Regions from separate parts of the Paenibacillus sp. JT22N1 genome, predicted to be linked through region 2. Evidence: a T-box and tRNA genes for the amino acid it is inferred to sense, from the RefSeq annotation. Region 2 holds a T-box; the other holds one or more tRNA genes.

Region 1 (9,725 bases), on a different contig from region 2:
GGTTTGTTGGTCGTTATACTGGCCTAATGCTTCAACGGCTTCTAGACGTTCTCTCCAATTGGATGTACGATTAGCCGATTTTTTTAGTTCCTCTAAATTGGGAGGTATTTCGTTTTTTATTTCGATGGTCAAATGATTCAAGCTCCTTCTGTCTGCTGTTATTAGATTGATGTTACACTTTTTTGAGGTGGAGCGCCAACTTTTTGGTGATTATATTTATAAATGGAACACAAGAGTACCATTTATACAGGATTTTATATAATTTATCATATTATACGGGTATCTCTTTTTATCAATGATTTCAACAACCTCAATTTGAGGTGAATGAGATGTCCGATTTTTTAAGTCTGGTTGGCGAGCGATTAAGAATAGAAATTGATCCTAGCGAGTTGTTCAATTTTCAGAAGCTTGATGGTGAAGGAATTCATGAGAAAAAGCTAATCCTTGATATTCATAAAAGCATGCTCATGGAGAGAGGGCTTGATGAGGTTAAGTATGTCTTTCGGACAACGAATGATTTCCTGGATACCATTGATGCCAAGGAGTCTGGTAAAGGAATAGGAAGAGTTAGCGTTTCAAGAATGTAGAGCCATATGGGAAATTCAGCCCCCAGTTTGAGAATTTCGAAGGCTGAATGCTACTTCCATTGGATAATCCAATGGAAGTAGGGAATTGACAGCTTGGAAGCCAATTCTATTGGAAAATTTCCAATGGAAGTATTAATTTCATGCAGAATACGTTTCAAATGTTCCAGATGGTCAAAAGAACTTAATGGGCTGTCCTATAAGTAGATTTTACCTACTTATAGGACAGCCCCATGTTATTCGTATGAACGACTAAATAGCAATAAAACAAAACAACGACCAGCTCACACTCATGCGAACTGACCGCTGCTTCATTTGCTATTCATTATATCAGCCTCAATTTACGACAACACCCCTACAGTACTTGCATACAGCTGCATCGATTGCAATTTCCTCGTTACAATACGCGCACGACTTATGTGTTTGCAAATCAGACGATGGTACCACTTTGCGCTTCTTCACGTTCATATAAATCAATAAACCAACCACAACCACGATAACGGCCAACAACCAATAAACCATACCGAAACACCTCCTAGTTGATAAACAACTTCTGATGATTCCGTATAAGTATATTCGGTCATCCTTGTCCATTTGTCTTAGTTGTGAACAAGAATAAATACTAGTCCCTATTCCGACTCATTAATTGCAACTTTACCCTCTTACATCATCATGATCCGTTCCCGTAATAACGTCATACCAGTCTTCAATGTCTTTTCAAACTTTGCCGTCTTTTCTCTATACATAGCAAGGGTGTCATTGCCTAAAGGCAAATGAACAGGAGGCTTTTCAGCGTTGGCCAATGTAATGAAAGCTTGTGCGAGTTTCTTGGGATCGCCAGGCTGCTTCTTATTAACTTGTGTGGCAAAGCTTCGCATTTCTCCCACTGTGCCTGCATAATCATCGATGACATGAGTGGTTCTTATCAAAGATGTTGGATCAAGGAATTCAGTTCTAAAAAAGCCTGGTGCCACGACGGTTGCATAAATCCCTAAAGGAGCTAATTCCAAAGCCATGGACTCCGTAATGCCTTCTACAGCAAACTTGGTGGAACCATAAATCCCCCAGCCAACAAATCCGTTTAATCCGCCTACTGATGAAATATTGATGATATGTCCCGAGCGCTGCTTACGCATGTAGGGTAAAATTGCGCGGGTAACGTTTAGTAACCCGAAAACATTGGCATCATAATTTTGTTTCACTTCTTCATTCGAAGCTTCTTCAACGGCACTCAGCAATCCATAACCAGCATTATTGACTAGCACGTCAATTCTTCCGAATTTGTCTGTTGCTTGTTTCGCTGCATCTAAGGCTTGAGCTTCGTCCGTAACATCCAGCACAGTTACAAATAAGTTTTCGTTGTTATCAAGCTGCGCGGCTAATTGTTCAGGCTTGCTGCGAACGGTAGCTACCACCTTGTTGCCCTCTGCTAAAGCAGCTTTTGCAATTTCTAATCCAAAGCCTCTGGATGCGCCTGTGATGAACCATACTTTTTGATTTGTCATAGTCGTCATTTTTAAATTGAATATTTCATGACCTAAGATTATCACAGCGCATTCCGACCTACTTTTCCAAAAAGCCCAAAGTATTTGTCCATTTAGCTCAAATTAAAAAAATCTTAGCCCGGCGGGTGCCGAACTAAGATCTCTGTTTGCTTTTAGCTTAACTGTTGCCTGTAAGAGGACGGGGTATAGCCAAAATGCTCTTTGAAAACCCTTGAAAAATGCGCAACATTCTCAAACCCCGTCGTAAAGCAAACATCCGTTACTGACATGGTCGAATAGGTCAACAATTCTTTGGCCTTCTCCAAGCGTTTCTGCCGAATCCATAGAGATGGGGACGTGTTGTAAATGGATTGAAAATCCCGTTTGAAGCTGGACAAGCTTCTGCCCGATAAATAAGCCAAATCATTCACCGAAACGGGATTCAAGATATTTTGTTCCACGACGGTTGAGATATCGGATCGCACCTGCTGCTTCAATTGAAGTAATTGCTGCACGATATTTTCGTTGGCATGGCTAAGATCAAACAATAATTCCAACAACTTAATTTTAATTAATCCGTCCTCGATGTTATCGGGTTCGTTGAAATATGGTTTAAGTGATTCTAAATACGTTAACAGTCGTTCACTTATCGGATTTACGAAAATAGGTACCAACGCTGTTGGCTGCGTAGATTGAATGTCCGCCATTTTAATAAAGTCTTTGAGTACTTCATCTTTTAGAAAAAACATCATGTACTCTAATAAGTATGCCTGATTAGGTTCGCCTGATTTCTCATATTCAATGACAATGGATTTTTGCAACAGTACCATTTCGTGCTTATGAACAACGTACATCTGATCGCCGTATCGCACCGTATAAGTGCCATTCAGCACAAACATGAGAAGGTAGTCTTCTAAGAACATAGTCCCTTGTTTTCCTACCGTGTTGGTGCACGATTCAATGACTGTGAGCCCTTTGAGCTTCAAAACGCTTTGATTGAATGGCGATGCTGCTAAGCCTTGCGGTGCTTTTATTATTCTTTGGGTCACGCGCACCCTCCCCTCAATTCCCCACTCCAAATGATGATAACCAAACTCAGGCTGATGATAGGAGATATTCTCTCTAATTGTACCACGGAATATGACATTTTCCTGTTGGACAACACTGAACACAATATAAAACCGATCTGCTTATAGAAGTTTACGTCCTTCACGGTCAGCTTGTCCGCATATTCTTCCAGTCTTTGATCGTCTTAGGCGGGCTTCTCGGGGTCAAATCCAACTTCCTATGATCGGGTCCGAAATATCGATTAAAGCCTCCTACTGAGCCCATGAGGCGATGTGGACGTGATCGAAGAATACCTCATCCGGGGAAGTTACTAGATGTCACTGACACATTCAATGGTTAATTAAAAAACACTAATTCAGCGTTCTTTTTCGCGTTGTTCGGAAGTACTTTTGCTCAATGCATCAACCATGTCCTTTGAACATAATATTAAAATAAAGCGCTTCCAACATCGTTATTGTGGAGAATTTGTAGGTTATATAAATAAGGAGTTGATGTCCATGTTCAACCCAAAAGAATGGACCAAACAAATGAAATTCATTCACGGCATTGCAAGAACTATCTACATCAACAAATACACTGGACTACCAAAGCTAAGTTGTACTTTCACCAAAGAGCAGCAGAAAGCTTTAGAACGTGAAGACAGCAAGTTATCACTTTCGTAATTAGAATCATATTCGGATTATGGTTTCTCTAACGGAAAGAACTTTAAGTTAGAAAAAGAAAAAGGGACCCCTTTCGGGGTCCTCTTCGACGTTGAATAAATGGAAATCCAACTATTATAGTACATGACTACATTAATGATTAATCTAGATGAATACCAAAATGCTCTTGCAGTGCTGCTTTATACTCTTCTTCGGTCTGCGGAGTGAAAGTCCTAACCCCCGCGGATGTAAAGATGCGAAACTCTCGACCAGCCAGCGTATTCCGCCCTTCCAGGGTGCGCATGGCTACCATTGGGCTTTTGGTAAATATCGAATCCGGGGCGTTCTCACACCAGAAGGTCGCAAAGGTGAAGTCCTTCGGCAGCTGAGGCTCCTCCGTAAACGAGTAGATGCGGTTCCATTCCTTGTTCTTCTGCTCATATAGCATCCAACCATAATTGGCATCGCGCTCGAGACGGTAGCACTCTCCGCCCTGGTGCTGTTCAAGACCTTCGATCCATGCGACCGGCCTGCGGGGGACAATCCCTCCTACTCCGACATCACACAAATAAGTCGTGCCTTCTGCCTCTACCTTCAGGACGTGATGACGTCGTTTCGGTGGTGTGTTCGGTTCGTCGCGCCAAAATCGAGCAACCAAGTCAGTGACCGAGTAGCCAAGCTCCCGCAGCAGCCAGCCGAATAAAGCGTTCAGCTCGAAGCAGTACCCACCGCGCCCGCGCACGACAATCTTTTGATATACATCCACAGGATCCAATGATAAAGCTATGCGGTTCATAATGTCCAAATTTTCGTATGGAACCGTGTGGAGATGACACTCCTGCAGGTCGGCCAGTGTCTTTGCGCTGCCATCGAGCGAACCTTTAAACCCGATACGCTCCAGATAGGTCTGAATCTGACTATTTTTACTGAACATGTTGAACACCCCATCCCTATTTTTTTCATTGATAGACAAGATCGTGCGATTTAACAACAATATACTTTTAAAAAATACCATCATTACCCTATTTCCGTCATATATTCCAGTTTAACTCTTCATAAAAGCTTACAAAACGACAACGGTTTTCGAGCGACATTTTAGTTCTAATCCGTTAATCTATGAAAAAAGATTCATAGGAGGGCTAATTTATGATTCAAAACTTAGAGCTATGTGCAACGGGATTGTTAATTATCTCCATAATGTTTCATCTTTTTATAGATATAATCAAAAAGAATAAAATCATTAACTATCCAATTAACTATCCAATTCAAGAAGAGGAATCTATCCAAGTTATTTACCCACAGTATATCGACTGCAGCCGGAGCATTAATCTTTCACTTCTTCCCAAAGATTATCTTTTTACGGATGGGCAGCTCAGCGAGATTCATTAATTTAAGGGGGCCATACTGTGTCAAACAAGGTAATCAGTGATGAAGAGTTGATATTGCTGCTGTCTCCCACTAATAATAACGAAGAAAATGAGCAATCAGAGAAACCGAAGCTAACCATGAAATTACTATATGAGCTTATAAAAAAGCTAAAACAAGAGAACATGTTGCTTTCCAAACGTGTAGACGAATTTGAACAGCAATTGAATTTGTTGCACCAAATTCGAGATGAGGTAGCCACCACCCTAGATCTGCCGATTATCGAGGAAACCGAAATTACAGTCAGGATGGAAGCTGAGCTCGTTCCCAGCCTCCCGCAAACCATCCAAACCTCCCGCGCCGAACGTCATCCTTCTAAAAAGAATAAAAAGGATAAGTCCTTTTGGACCTATTTATTTAGCCACTTAACCAATTTCCACTTCAATTAGCTTGAACTGTGTAACATCGACAAGACCTCGGTTTGAAATCCGAATTTCAGGAATAACAGGTAAAGCAATTAATGAGAATGTCATAAACGGAGCGTTCAGCGGGCAGCCCATTTGTTTCCACGCTTTTTCGAGCTCTGCAACCTCTTTAACGACTTCAAGCAATGATTTATCTGACATGAGGCCTGCGATGGTCATCGGTACTTGAGCCAGCACTTTACCGTTCTCTACAACGATCATGCCGCCTCCCATTTTGACAAGCTCATTAGCTGCCAAAGCCATATCTTGCTCATTGATCCCCATAACAATTAGATTGTGACTGTCATGCGCCACTGTAGAGGCTACCGCACCTACCTTCAATTGAAAGCCATGCGTAAAGCCAAGTGAAATTTGACCCGTTCCACGGTGCCGCTCGATACAGGCGAGACGAATAATATCCTGCTCAACATCTGGTTGGATGATCCCTTGCTCAACAGCCAGCATTGCTGTCATTTTCTCTGTTCTTGCACTATTTTCAATAACGTTAATGACATTAACCTTCGTCTTTTCCTGATTACTGCGACTTACAAGCTTGAAGTCCTCAGGCGTAAGCTCTCGCTTAACGTTCATGGAATTACGGATGTGCTCGGGATAGACAAAATCGGGGAAATCAACCGTAAGCTTGCCATAATCAAAAACAACTTGACCATCAGTAATGACAGTTGAAGGCTCGACCTTCTGTAAATCATCCAGCAATAAAATATCAGCACATTTACCGGGAGTAATACTGCCCAAATCTTGCTCCATTTTAAAATAGCGCGCCACATTAATCGTTACCATCTGAATCGCTGTTACAGGATCGACGCCCTCTTCGATTGCGCGGCGCACCACATGATTGAGATGCCCTTTCTCCACCAAAGTTTGCGGATTTACGTCATCCGTAACGAGCGAAATATTGGACGTGTTGACCTTATCTTCGGTTACCACCTTAATGACCTCTTTGACATCATGCCAGGCAGAACCTTCACGAATCATAAGGTGCATGCCCATACGGACTTTGTGAAGACCTTGTTCCCTTGTTACGGTTTCATGATCAGATGTCACGCCGGACCCTATATACGCTTGCAGCATACGATCATCATCACTTGGAAAATGTCCTGTGACGGTTTTACCACTCTTGATCGTTTCTTCAATCTCCCCGCACATTTTCGGATCACCATAAATGACACCAGGGAAATTCATAACTTCACCTAGTCCGACCACATTATCCCACTGCAGTCCCTCTTTAATATCAGTCACTTCTAAGCTTGCACCTGCATCTTCTAAGCCGTTAGTCGCTGGTACGCAGGATGGGAAGGTCGTGAATACTTTGAGAGGCAGCTGCTGCCCCTCTTCGTGCATCAGCCTTACACCTTCTGTTCCAAATACATTGGCAATTTCATGAGGGTCCATAAAAATCCCCGTTGTTCCTTTGGCTAATGCCGCTTTGGCAAACTCGGTAACGGAAAGCATCGTGCTTTCAACATGCATATGACCATCTAAAAATCCTGGAGACATATACTTCCCTGTGGCATCGATAACGACCGTTTGAGCCCCAATGGTGTGGTCTGCGTTCCCTACATACGCTATTCTCCCAGCCACAACAGCAACATCAATACGCTCAAGTAATTCACCAGAATACACATTGACGAGTGTTCCATTCTTAATGACTACATCGGCAAATGCTTCGCCTAGTGCAACCTTAGCTAGCGTTCTACTCACTTCAACTAGCTTATTTCTTTTATTTAGAGTCATGGGTTTTGTACTCCTTTATGTATTTAAATTAATTGACCTTTTCCGGTTCGGTGACAAGCGTCACATCTCACTGAACATCGGTTTACATGCATTATTTGTATCACTTCACTATTAAATTTACCATGAAAAAGGTTTTTCTCAAGGGTTGCATGCTACAACAGAGGATTCCCCATTTCTTTTTATTAAATTATGTGGTGGGAATACTCCAAATGCTTATTTGAAATGTTTCCTATGGGTGTATTCTATGATGTCTTTACAGAAGGTCGAACCCATACGGCTTCTCTTCCAGTTCCCATTCAAACGAAAAAGATCACCCGAAGGTGATCTTTTTCTGTGAAGCGGGCGGCGGGAATCGAACCCGCGCGATCAGCTTGGAAGGCTGAAGTTCTACCATTAAACTACGCCCGCGTGTCTATCGGGACGACACGATTTGAACATGCGACCCCCTGCTCCCAAAGCAGGTGCTCTACCAAGCTGAGCTACGTCCCGATAAGGTATAACATATGAATAATGGCGCGCCCTGAGAGATTCGAACTCCCGACCTTTTGATTCGTAGTCAAATACTCTATCCAGCTGAGCTAAGGGCGCTTAATAAAATGGAGCGGAAGACGGGGATCGAACCCGCGACCCTCGCCTTGGCAAGGCGATGCTCTACCGCTGAGCCACTTCCGCATGGGTACCTCAGGAGTATGAATACTGCTGAGGATTTAATGCGCGTAGAGGGACTTGAACCCCCACGGTCACCCGCTAGATCCTAAGTCTAGTGCGTCTGCCAATTCCGCCATACGCGCATGCTGTAAATAAGGCAAAGTGAGTCATGTAGGATTCGAACCTACGACACCCTGATTAAAAGTCAGGTGCTCTACCAACTGAGCTAATGACTCATATGAAGAACTGGGGATCAAGGATTTGAACCTTGGCATGACGGAGTCAAAGTCCGTTGCCTTACCGCTTGGCTAATCCCCAACGTAGTTTGGAAATGGAGGCTGATGGATTCGAACCACCGAACTCAAAGAGAGCAGATTTACAGTCTGCCGTGTTTAGCCACTTCACTAAGCCTCCATGTATAAAGCCTAACCAAGCCCCGAAAAAGTAATGACGTTGCTACAAAGCTTTGCTTCACTTTTTTGGGAATTGTGGTGCCGTCGAGAGGACTTGAACCCCCAACCTACTGATTACAAGTCAGTTGCTCTACCAGTTGAGCTACAACGGCATATTCATTTATGAAAAATGACGGAGCTGACGGGATTCGAACCCGCGGTCTCCTGCGTGACAGGCAGGCATGTTAGGCCACTACACCACAGCTCCACACTGTGAAGAACAACTCTCTGAAAGAGTTTGGTTGCGGGGGCAGGATTTGAACCTGCGGCCTTCGGGTTATGAGCCCGACGAGCTACCGGGCTGCTCCACCCCGCGACATTGAAAGCATAATTTCATTATGAGCCCCGAAAAAGTAATCGGCGTTGCTACAAAGCTTCACTTCACTTTTTTGGGCAGTATGGTGGAGGCTGACGGGATCGAACCGCCGACCCTCTGCTTGTAAGGCAGATGCTCTCCCAGCTGAGCTAAGCCTCCATGAGATAATGAATTTTGGGCCCACGCAAAGTATTCGGAATAGGCTTCGTCAGCTTTACGTCACTTTGTGGGGATTATTGGTGACCCGTAGGGGACTCGAACCCCTGTTACCTCCGTGAAAGGGAGGTGTCTTAACCACTTGACCAACGGGCCAAATTCAAAAAATTTACCGACGGAGAGAGAGGGATTCGAACCCTCGCACCACTTACGCAGTCTAACCCCTTAGCAGAGGGTCCCCTTATAGCCACTTGGGTATCTCTCCAATTTATCTAGTAGCGGCAGAGGGGCTCGAACCCCCGACCTTACGGGTATGAACCGTACGCTCTAGCCAGCTGAGCTACGCCGCCATATTGTCTTTCCTTTATCTAAAGAAACGGAGAAGGAGGGATTCGAACCCTCGAGACGCTTGTGACGCCTACACGATTTCCAATCGTGCTCCTTCGGCCGCTCGGACACTTCTCCAAAAATGGCTCCCCGAACAGGACTCGAACCTGTGACAACTCGATTAACAGTCGAGTGCTCTACCAACTGAGCTATCAGGGAATATGGTGGAGCCAAGCGGGATCGAACCGCTGACCTCCTGCTTGCAAGGCAGGCGCTCTCCCAGCTGAGCTATGGCCCCATAAAAGAAATTAATTGGTGGGCCCTAGTGGACTCGAACCACCGACCTCACCCTTATCAGGGGTGCGCTCTAACCAGCTGAGCTAAGGGCCCTAATGAGTAAACAGTCTACAGCGTGGCAAAAAAAATACCCACTAGGGGTATTCTGCTTGGCAACGTTCTACTCTC
Region 2 (9,725 bases):
TTTGATACGCTGCGCGATCTCATGGGCAACTTACGAGAAGCCTATCAGTCCAGCGTCGCTAACCGCGCGAATGAGATCATGCGCGTTTTCACAGCAACTTCGACGATCTTCATGCCTTTAACGTTCATTACCGGCGTGTTCGGGATGAATTTTGATAACATTCTCGGGCTTCATGTGGCTCATGGCGATGAAATTGTGTTGGCGTTCATGGGTGCATTGGGCATAGGCATGTATGTATTATTTCGCAAAAAAGAATGGCTGTAGTTACTTTTGCATAGTCGTTAAGGTAAGGGCTTCTTGGAGCAAAATGCTGCTATCAAGGAGCCCTTTTTGTCCTGCTTAAATCAACTTAATTTTAACAAATTTTCGTTTCCCCACCTGAATAATATCCCCATCCTTTGGGGTTATTTGTTCATGAATTTGCATGATCTTCTGTTCATTGATCTTCACTGCCCCTTGTTCCACACTGCGTCTTGCTTCTCCGTTGGAAGCTTGCAGTTCTAGTAATACGAGAAGCTTAATGATGGAGATTGAGCCTTCTTCCTGCTGGCTGATGCTTAGAGTCATTTCTTCGATGTCTTCGGGCAAAGCTCGCTTTTGGAACACGGTTATAAAATGCTGTTCAGCCTCTTCTGCTGCCTGCGCACCATGATACATTTGCACGTATTCCTTAGCTAGCTTCATCTTGGCATCTCTCGGATGGATGGCACCTGCTTCTAGTCCTCGTTTGAGATCATGCAGGGATTCATTTGAGATGGCCGTTGTTAACTCGTAGTATTTGGTCATGAGCGAATCCGGAATCGACATCGTTTTGCCGAAAATTTCGTTAGGAAGCTCATCGATGCCAATGTAATTTCGCAAGCTTTTGCTCATTTTTTGAACACCATCCAAGCCTTCGAGCAGCGGCATCAGAATCGCCACCTGTCCATCTTTAATCTCATAAGCGCTTTGGAGCGTTCGGCCCATCAAAATATTGAAGGTTTGATCCGTTCCGCCTAGCTCAATGTCACTTTCAAGAGAAACGGAGTCATAGCCCTGCATTAAAGGGTAGAAAAACTCATGAACGTGAATCGGCTGGTTAGCCGCGTATCTTTTGGCAAAGTCATCCCGCTCCAGCATACGCGCAACCGTTACTTTACCTGCTAGCTTCAGCACATCATCGAATCTAAGCGCTCCAAGCCAAGATGAATTGTAGTAAAAAGTGGTCTTGGTCAAATCTAATATTTTGGACAATTGCGTCTGATACGTTTGCGCATTGTGCTTAACATCTTCCTCTGACAGCTGTTTACGTGTCTCTGACTTTCCGGTAGGATCCCCAATCCGTCCTGTGAAATCTCCGATAATGAGTTGAACCTCGTGTCCCAAATCTTGAAATTGACGCAGCTTCTGCAAAACAACGGTGTGACCAATATGAATATCCGGTGCAGATGGATCTAAGCCAAGCTTCACTTTTAACGGCTTTCCTGTAGCCACGGCGTGCATGATCTTTTGCTTGAGTGCTTCCTCAGGCACGATTTCGGCAGCGCCCCGCCCAATGACAAGCAATTGACGTTCCACTTCTTGCTGCTGTATTTCGGTAAGCTGATCCCATGTCAACATAGTATTAATCCCTCCTCATATGATAAAAACAAAAAAGACAACCATCGCGTCCACAAAGGGACGAGAAGGTTGTCTCGCGGTACCACCCTAATTAAAGAGAAGGATTCGCGCTCTCATTCGCAAATTTCTCTTTCACTTAGATTTATAACGACAAATGAATGCCGGGTAAAAGCTACTGATGCTCTAACGAGCATGTTCCCTTAACCAACTCAGAACTGTAATTCGGAGCCATACTTGCATCGGTTTGCACCCTACACCGACTCTCTGCAGCAGCGGCATTTCTCCTACTTCGGGCATAGCCCATGTTCGTCATCGCTTTCATTGATATTTAGATTATTGACCATTTAATCATATAATCCTAATCAATGTCAATACTAGCTAGCTCGCAGCTTGAGAAGCAAACCTTTCCTTCTCCCTGCGGAAGCGCAACCGAAGCAAGCGCAGCCACTCATAGGCGCGGTCAAGTTCTTTGCCTTTGAGCTCCTCCGTACCGATGATGCGCTGCAGCACCGGCTTCAGGTAGCGGTCACCTTCCGATTCGAAGGCGTTCCAGGCTTTGATTTGCTCTTCTTCCGGGATCGAAGCCAGCTCCGCTTCTACAAGCGGATCCATATCGTATCCCTCTCGCTCCAAATCCTCCACCCAAAGCAGCAGTTCCCTGCGCGGCATCGTTAGCACTGCTTGCAAATCCGCCAAGCTTCCTCCGCTAGCAACAATCTCAAGAAGTTTGCGCTTGCTTACCTCACGGTCAAGCTCAGTTCGCAGCTTTTGCTCCTTCTGAGCGTGTAGCCAGGCCTCAAACTTCACTGTGTCCACGCTTTTTGCTACCCAATCTAAAGGAAAGCCATTCAAACGTGTATACTCAGCGGTGAGATTGAGCACATCTGCCGCATACATGGTCGTCTTTTGCTCGCCGAAGCCAGGAATTTGCTGCAGCTCTTCCTTGCTCTGAGGCAGGAAGACTGAGATCATGCGAAGGACACGATTCGTAGCGAGAATATACGGTGCTTTCCCCTCACGGGCAGCTTGTTCGCGCCTCCAAGCGCGGAGCGTTTCGTACACTTCCTCACTTGGATTTTCTTCGCAGTAGTAAGTCAGCATCTGTGTCATTCTAGCTTTGCCTGACAATCCTTGCGCTGATTCCAAATCCGTACTAACAAGCGGACGGAAACCGGAACGAACTTTATCCCGCAGCCCCTGACGGAAAGCACTCAGCATCTCATCCCAGCTCACCCCTTGATACCACTGATCTTGCTGAATTTTGCCAGCGCTATCAGGCTCATTCCAATAGACATTCCAAATGCCTTGTTCTTCCCCAATCGACACTTGTGCCGATGTAACGCGATGATCCCCCGCTTCTTTTTCCAAAGTGTTCAGAAATACAATATTCATACCTTCTCCTCCAAACGATGACTAAAAATAGGTTCAGAAAAACGAAAAAGCACCTCTTCAGCAGTTAGCTGAAAAGGTGCTTCCCTTTTTCTAATATCCAAATCATACCATGTTTGTCAGATGGGCGCAAGATATGTTTTGTTGACAAGCTTTTTTCGGTTATAATGAGATGCATACTAGAAAGAGAATGGAGGGCCCTCATGTCTGATTATGACTTTTTATACGACCATCAGGAAGAAACAACAACGCGTTTCGTTTGTTTCGTTGGCAACGCATTGCATCGATTTGATCTGGCAATTATGACGACATCCCGTTATTTCGGCAAAAAGCTTGTTATTGATTTGCAATCCGGACGCAGTGCAGTTATTGGTCCAGATGATCTGGCTGAAGAAGGATATTTAGAACATGTGTATAAACTGAATGAGGAACAAGCGCTAGAACTTAATGAATTCTTGTCGCAAATTATTGGTTCCATTCATTTTACGGATATTTAAGCTATCTGCGGGGGACACTGGAAAAAGCATAGCAACCTGATAAGGAGGCTTTATCCATGATTGACGAATCCCCCCAATTAGCTAAGAAAACAGAAGCAAAAGGCTTCATCCCTGAATACCGCGATGACTTCACTGATCTAGAGACGGTTGAGTCGCAGCGCAATGACCTAATTCCAGAGGAGTTCCCAGAAGGTCCTTATGGCACTAGCCTAAATACAGAATCGCTGGGAAAAAGTACACCATGGCGTAAAGATCAACGTCCGCCTAATCAATATTCTTACGAAAATCACGAGCTGCATGAAGGCATTAAGCGGGATTATCCAGGTGAAGACGATTATCGAAACGAACCTACAAATGAAGAATAAGCTCTTATAAAAAATAAGCGAGCCGAACGTTTGATATTACAGACGTTTGGCTCGTTTTTTTGTTTTTTAGATGTGGATAGAACCCATCAAGTTGCAAAACATACAACAATTTTCTTTACTTTAGTGTTTAAAGCTATCCAGTGTTGTAGAAAGTGCAACATGTTTGCTTAAATTGGAGCTATTTCACTCGATTTAATGGAAATTGTTGTATGACGTACAACATCTTCACCATTTACACTTCTAAAAGGAGAAAATTGTTGTATTTACTACAACATTCTCACCTATTTTACTTAGAAAAAGGGATAGTGCTGATATGCGGCGCCGGGCCAGGGGGATTAGGATCCATTGGATCCGCCCGGGTTGTAACCATTTTTGTATAAAATGTGTTCTGTCACAGTCCTATTCTTAACATACTGATCCATGAATGCCCATGCCTCCGCATTGGCTGTTTCTGATGCTGTTCCTGTGAACCCGTGGCCCTGCCCGGGAACAACCTTGAAGTCAACGACACTAACACCCGCTGCTGTTAGTTGATTAGCAAATGTAACGCTATCCGTATAGGGAATCGTAGAATCCGCGTCTCCATGCCGGATCCAGAATGGCGGATCATCCGGAGATGCATACGTACCGGGCATGGCGAGTCTTGCCTGATCTGGCACCGTGAAGGCTTTGTTCCCGCCTAGAAGCGCCGTTACCGAGCTATAGCTATTCGCAAAAGCAGTCGTGAAATCAGCAGGCCCAAACCAGTCTGCCACCGCCTGCACTTTATCGGAATATTCCTGCCAGCCTCCTGAGCCTTCCAGATCTGGCACATGTACCGTATTTCCATTATCGAGAACCACCTGATCACTCGTTAAGAGATCCCCAGAAGTACCGAGCAGCGAAGCAAGATGGCCTCCCGCCGATGAACCCCAGACGCCAATACGGTCAGGATCAATATGATATTGAGCGGCATGTGCTCGCAAATACCGAATGGCTAATTTCACATCCTGGATCTGAGCCGGAAAAGGCGCCTCAGGAGTCAGGCGGTAGTCAAGCGAAACGCCGATATATCCTCTCTTGGTCACATATCCGCATATGTTAGCCAATGCTTGTTTCCTGTCCCCGTGATTCCAGCCTCCACCATGTATATAAACAACGACAGGCATTGGAGCCGCAGGCAGAGTACTAGGAACCGCTATCGACGTATATATGGGGCGGGTACCAGCTGTTCCAATTTCTACATCTTCATACAAAGTAACACCGTCTGGTACGGGAAAAGGTACCGGGTCCGTGGTTTGCGGAGGTGTGGGAACCGGTGAGACTGCTGGCGGGATGCCCGGAATAGCTTGCCCTGTAATTGACACACTGTCCATATACATATTCGCCTGCATGGCATCTCCCACTCTGAATCTTATCTTAAGATTAGGATTGTTGTTGGCATCCGCTCCTAATGCCCACGTCTTCAGTTTGTTGGATTCGCTGTTTTTTTGCTCAGCAGTACCTTGGGCCAGCTTGAATTCTTCTAAAGTCGTCCAGCTGCTTCCTCCATTCCCTGACCACTCCACGACCATACTACCACAAATATAAGATGATGCTCTTGTAAAATAGCTCAGCTTGATGTTCCCATATCCAGTCGTATTGAGCGGCAAGGTTAGTGCATCGTTAGAATCAATTTTGACGAAATTGGGCAGAGATGGAGCACTCGTTGACGTTGATGTTTTGGCGGCGCTTCCCCCAGCGCCTTCCTGTAACCAGGGTGATGGTATGGATACACTGCCCTCTGAACCGTAATTATCAGGATCATCGAAATTGTCGGAGAAGAATTCGATTTCCGGCCCTTCAGGCTGTGGGATAGAAGGCTCATCAGGTGTGCTGGAAATCGCTATGCCTCTAACTACCACATCATCTATATAGATGTTGCCTGTTAGCGCTGAGTCCACGCTGAATCTCACTCTGACATCCGGAAGATTATCAATAGGTGTGTACGTGGCTGCCGTGATGGTATAGGTTCTTTGTTCAAAAGAGCCTTGCGCTCTATTAATGGGATCCAAAGTGAACCAAGTGGAACCTCCGTTTGAGGAATACTCCACCTTTACGCCACCTGCTGTAACACTTGATTTGTACCAGTAACTCAACTGAATATTTTGGTATCCAACCGTACTAAGACGTAGGCTTAGCGAATCGGTGGCATCTATTTTTATACCATAGGTACCTGAATGCATGCCGCTAGTTGTCGTCTTCACCAGACTTCCATTCAGACCTTCTTGTGACCACTGGGATCGCGAAGTTGTTGGGACTGCAACGCCGTTACCATATTCAAAGCTGTCATAAAAGAGCTGTGTGTCTACCGGTTCAGCCGAAAGCGGTTTCATTTCAAACATTGGTGAAACAACGGTCATCAGTAGCATGATGCATAGAGCTATACGTATCTCAATACTTCGCAGAAAGTACTTCATTTATCTCCCTCGCTTTCCTAGTTATCAGTTCTTCGTTCTCGATAGATTAACGCCATCATTTTTGTTAAATCTTTCCGTAGCTTCTTTGATGACATCATTACCGCCTTTTTGCTTCCACTCTTCTAAAACTTTCGGATAGTCCGAGATCGGTTCCTTTCCATAAACCATTTTCAAAACATGAGTGAGAATAACAGGCGGAAGCTTATCTCCCGTTGGCGCAAGATCAGGATTCTTCAAATATCCCTTCAGCTGCGGATCGAACTGGATACCGTCACGTCCTTCTTTGGCCAATACCGTATCATACAGTTTCATCAGACCTTGCCCCTCAGGCGTAAGACTCAAAGTTCCTTTGTTATAAGTCGTATCCTGAACTAACCAGAGTAAAATTTGTCTATAAGTCTCCTCATCTACATCCTTAGCGTTCGTTGGCGCTTTATAATTGAGTTTGCCATTCTCTTCCGTGTAATTCTCACCTTTAATACCAAAGGTAAAAAATTTCTCCGCCTCGTCACTAACCATCCAATCGAAAAATTTAATGATAGCTGCTGGATCCTTTGCACTTTTATTAATCAAATAAGCTCTAGTCACGTTACCGACAAGCCGCAATCCGCCCTTGCCGTCAGGTCCAGTTGGAGATGAAATCAATTTCATCTTCCCGGTTGCCACGTTTTCTCTCAACTGCTGATCCCATTGAATCAACAAGTTGGCATTCATGTTCCATATCCCTGCTTTTCCGGCTAAAATATCGTTTTTGAACTTGGTCGGATTGATGGTTTCAAACTCTTTATTCATCAAGCCTTCATCCACCATCGTTTTATAGGTTTGAATGGCCTTTTGCATATTTTCTACGTTAAAGAACTTTGGAACGATTTGATCGCCCTGCTTCATAAAGAAGTTACCGAAAACATCATAAGCCCCGAAGAAAGCATCCGAATACACGAAATCTTCTCGTCCCATATATGGATTCTCAACACCTAATTTCTTGAACGCACGCATAACGTTGAGGTAATCATCAACCGTTTTGGGCTCTGGCAGTCCCGTTTTTTCTAATAAATCTGTACGGATCCAAGTCGCTCTTCTGGAAGGATTCGATAACCACTCTGGTATCGCGTAGATATTCCCTTTGGCGTCCGTTTCTTTTTCCCATGCTTCTTTCGGTATTTTTTTCAAAAGGTTCTTGCCGTGCTTTTCTAATAAATCGTTTAAAGGTAGAAATACACCAGCCTGCACTGACCCTGCCAATTGCGGATTCGTCAAGCCCGAGCTCGCCTGAACAACATCAGGTATATCATGGATGGCGAACATCTGGATCATCTTTTGATCGAATTCTTTGTGAGACATTAAGCGGATGTCCAAATCTGTATTCGTTAGCTCCTCCAGCTTCTTTACCCATTTCTCTTCGTTAATGTTCGGGTGATTTTCCGCATACGAAATATTCCCGGACCGGAAGGATATCGAGAAGGCCGCCTTCCCACCCTCAGGCTTGCCTGCGGTTGCTGTTTCCTGTTTCCCTGCCTGCGAGCATCCTGCTGCGGTTGCGGCAAGCAAAGATGCACTGATTATGGATAAAAGCCACTTCTTTCTCATATCAATCTCCTCCTATTTGGAAATAACTCCATGTTTCACTTGCCATTCTCGCAGCTTATTTACAGTTGGAAGCATGAACCCTGCCAACTTTTCTCCCATCAAAATATGGCCATAATCGGAAGGATGAATGAGATCGCTAGTCAACGCAGTAAAGTCATCCATGATCTTGCTCCCGTCCAACAAGTGCAGGAAAGGGTGGCTTCTATTTGCCGTATATTGCGCTAAGATTTCGTTATAGTGTCTTTCAGCCTCGCTGTAAGCATGGTTATAATCACTGAAATACGTAGCCCGATTTGGATAAATATAGGTTAGAAATACTTGCTTCTCCGGGTGCCTTTCAATGATACGGTCCAGTAAATAGGATGAGCGTCGTTCAAATTCCTCCGTAGAAACTACCGCTCGCATGTTAACACCAATCTCAAGATAGACCATATCCCAGTCATTTCGTTCCGCAATATGATCTGACAACTCTTTTTCGCAGAAGCAGGATCCGCTAAGTCCTAAGTTACATGCATCAATTTCAAGACGTCGGGCAGCTTGCTGTATATAGCCGTTGTAATGGCTTAAAGCTCCTGCCCCTTGCGTTATTGATGAGCCGTAAGCTAGAAGTGTCAACTGAGGCATCTCATGCTTATGAGGAGGCCTCACTTCAAACCCGAATGCATCGATATCATAGAAAACAGCGCTAAACCGTTCAAAGAAAATGCGCCAAACATTAGAAGAGAACGCCCTATTGTTCAGCTTCTCCGGGATTACTTGAGCAAACCTTTCAGGCTCTTCCAACTGGATCGTTGTTACAACACCCGCCTCCAGCTCATGAGATGAATGGAAGAAGTCGCCTTTGAAAACCAGCACTTTACCATTCGTATCCTGCGAAGCAAGCACCACTTGTACATACTTCGCTTCTGTAACAAATCGAAGCTCGCAGCCGTTCGACTGTACCGCCTTCGTTCTGCCCTTCACCGTTAAGCTGTGACGAACATGCTTCGGAAACCGGTGTAATCGAAGTCCCGGCAGGTATGGCAGTTGTTCAAGTTCCGTGACATTGTGAAAATAAACACCATTATGCTGCATGTTAGTTACCCTACCTATCATTTCACTTTATTTCTGACTCGTATCTAACTCATATATTTATGATATCATCAATGTAAGCGCAGCCAACATGGTTTTCTTTGGTTCGACTTGTGATTTTATGGGGTAGAAACAAAAAAAGTACAAGCTCTTTTGGATGAGCCTGCACCTACGTTTACCTATGAAAAATACTTAGGAGGAATGAATGATGTTGCTTTCTTTAGCTTCAATCAACAATTGTTCCAATCTGGTGCTAAGCGCTGCACTATTTTGCAGACCCGATAAAAATAACATAATATCACGCTGGATGCTTTTTAATTGGTAATTGCTGAGGCCCAATTCCGTAATTAGCCGAAACGTCGGGATAATTTCCCTATATAGAAAAAATCTAGACGGACGATAGCCCGACTCCTCCCCCTCCCACTCCATGGCACGTCGGTGAGCGGTAATATTCAACGTTTTGCGGCGAAGCATTAATTGAATCTCATAAGAGGTCAGAAAGTCGACCAGCAGCTTTGCTGCCTCTTTGTGAGAAGAACGGCTGTTAACAGCTAGTCCATTAATAATGAGCAGCGTACTCGAATCCTGCAATCCCGGTAATGGGGAGACCTCGAAGGGAATGTTAGAATCTCGCAGCTGATTTAAGAAAAAATAGGTTGTCATAATAACCGAAACTTTTTCTTCCAGAAAAAGCGCTTCCGCATCGGCATTGCTTTCCGAAAGAATTCTTGGAAATACATCCAGCAGATCTCTGCATGCTTCTAAACTTTCTATGATTT

Evidence for each region. The T-box of region 2 lies ahead of tyrS (tyrosine--tRNA ligase). A T-box ahead of a tRNA ligase gene usually reads a tRNA of that ligase, here a tRNA-Tyr.
Region 1: it encodes a tRNA-Tyr, which carries the amino acid that the T-box ahead of tyrS (tyrosine--tRNA ligase) is inferred to sense. The anticodon was not compared.

What each region holds. Positions count from the first base shown of each region.
Region 1 is NZ_JCAUAW010000049.1:89-9,813, reverse strand. Features, by position in the region: gene AC58UU_RS39265 (HEAT repeat domain-containing protein) at 1-132, opposite strand, end outside; gene AC58UU_RS39260 (hypothetical protein) at 330-587, shown strand; gene AC58UU_RS39255 (hypothetical protein) at 921-1,106, opposite strand; gene AC58UU_RS39250 (oxidoreductase) at 1,247-2,089, opposite strand; gene AC58UU_RS39245 (helix-turn-helix domain-containing protein) at 2,242-3,117, opposite strand; gene AC58UU_RS39240 (hypothetical protein) at 3,544-3,798, shown strand; gene AC58UU_RS39235 (arylamine N-acetyltransferase family protein) at 3,938-4,711, opposite strand; gene AC58UU_RS39230 (hypothetical protein) at 4,924-5,166, shown strand; gene AC58UU_RS39225 (hypothetical protein) at 5,184-5,591, shown strand; gene ade (adenine deaminase) at 5,568-7,361, opposite strand; tRNA gene AC58UU_RS39215 (tRNA-Gly) at 7,699-7,769, opposite strand; tRNA gene AC58UU_RS39210 (tRNA-Pro) at 7,777-7,850, opposite strand; tRNA gene AC58UU_RS39205 (tRNA-Arg) at 7,873-7,949, opposite strand; tRNA gene AC58UU_RS39200 (tRNA-Gly) at 7,959-8,033, opposite strand; tRNA gene AC58UU_RS39195 (tRNA-Leu) at 8,073-8,152, opposite strand; tRNA gene AC58UU_RS39190 (tRNA-Lys) at 8,173-8,245, opposite strand; tRNA gene AC58UU_RS39185 (tRNA-Gln) at 8,256-8,327, opposite strand; tRNA gene AC58UU_RS39180 (tRNA-Tyr) at 8,342-8,423, opposite strand; tRNA gene AC58UU_RS39175 (tRNA-Thr) at 8,499-8,574, opposite strand; tRNA gene AC58UU_RS39170 (tRNA-Asp) at 8,596-8,669, opposite strand; tRNA gene AC58UU_RS39165 (tRNA-Met) at 8,701-8,777, opposite strand; tRNA gene AC58UU_RS39160 (tRNA-Val) at 8,861-8,936, opposite strand; tRNA gene AC58UU_RS39155 (tRNA-Glu) at 9,015-9,089, opposite strand; tRNA gene AC58UU_RS39150 (tRNA-Ser) at 9,110-9,198, opposite strand; tRNA gene AC58UU_RS39145 (tRNA-Met) at 9,210-9,283, opposite strand; tRNA gene AC58UU_RS39140 (tRNA-Ser) at 9,311-9,398, opposite strand; tRNA gene AC58UU_RS39135 (tRNA-Asn) at 9,404-9,479, opposite strand; tRNA gene AC58UU_RS39130 (tRNA-Ala) at 9,483-9,558, opposite strand; tRNA gene AC58UU_RS39125 (tRNA-Ile) at 9,574-9,650, opposite strand; partial or broken rRNA gene rrf (5S ribosomal RNA) at 9,705-9,725, opposite strand, start outside.
Region 2 is NZ_JCAUAW010000004.1:248,665-258,389, reverse strand. Features, by position in the region: gene corA (magnesium/cobalt transporter CorA) at 1-264, shown strand, start outside; gene tyrS (tyrosine--tRNA ligase) at 340-1,599, opposite strand; T-box leader at 1,653-1,921, opposite strand; gene AC58UU_RS10275 (HRDC domain-containing protein) at 1,978-2,991, opposite strand; gene AC58UU_RS10270 (DUF3055 domain-containing protein) at 3,192-3,485, shown strand; gene AC58UU_RS10265 (hypothetical protein) at 3,542-3,850, shown strand; gene AC58UU_RS10260 (alpha/beta hydrolase fold domain-containing protein) at 4,186-6,288, opposite strand; gene AC58UU_RS10255 (extracellular solute-binding protein) at 6,313-7,875, opposite strand; gene AC58UU_RS10250 (SGNH/GDSL hydrolase family protein) at 7,888-8,949, opposite strand; gene AC58UU_RS10245 (ABC transporter substrate-binding protein) at 9,139-9,725, opposite strand, start outside.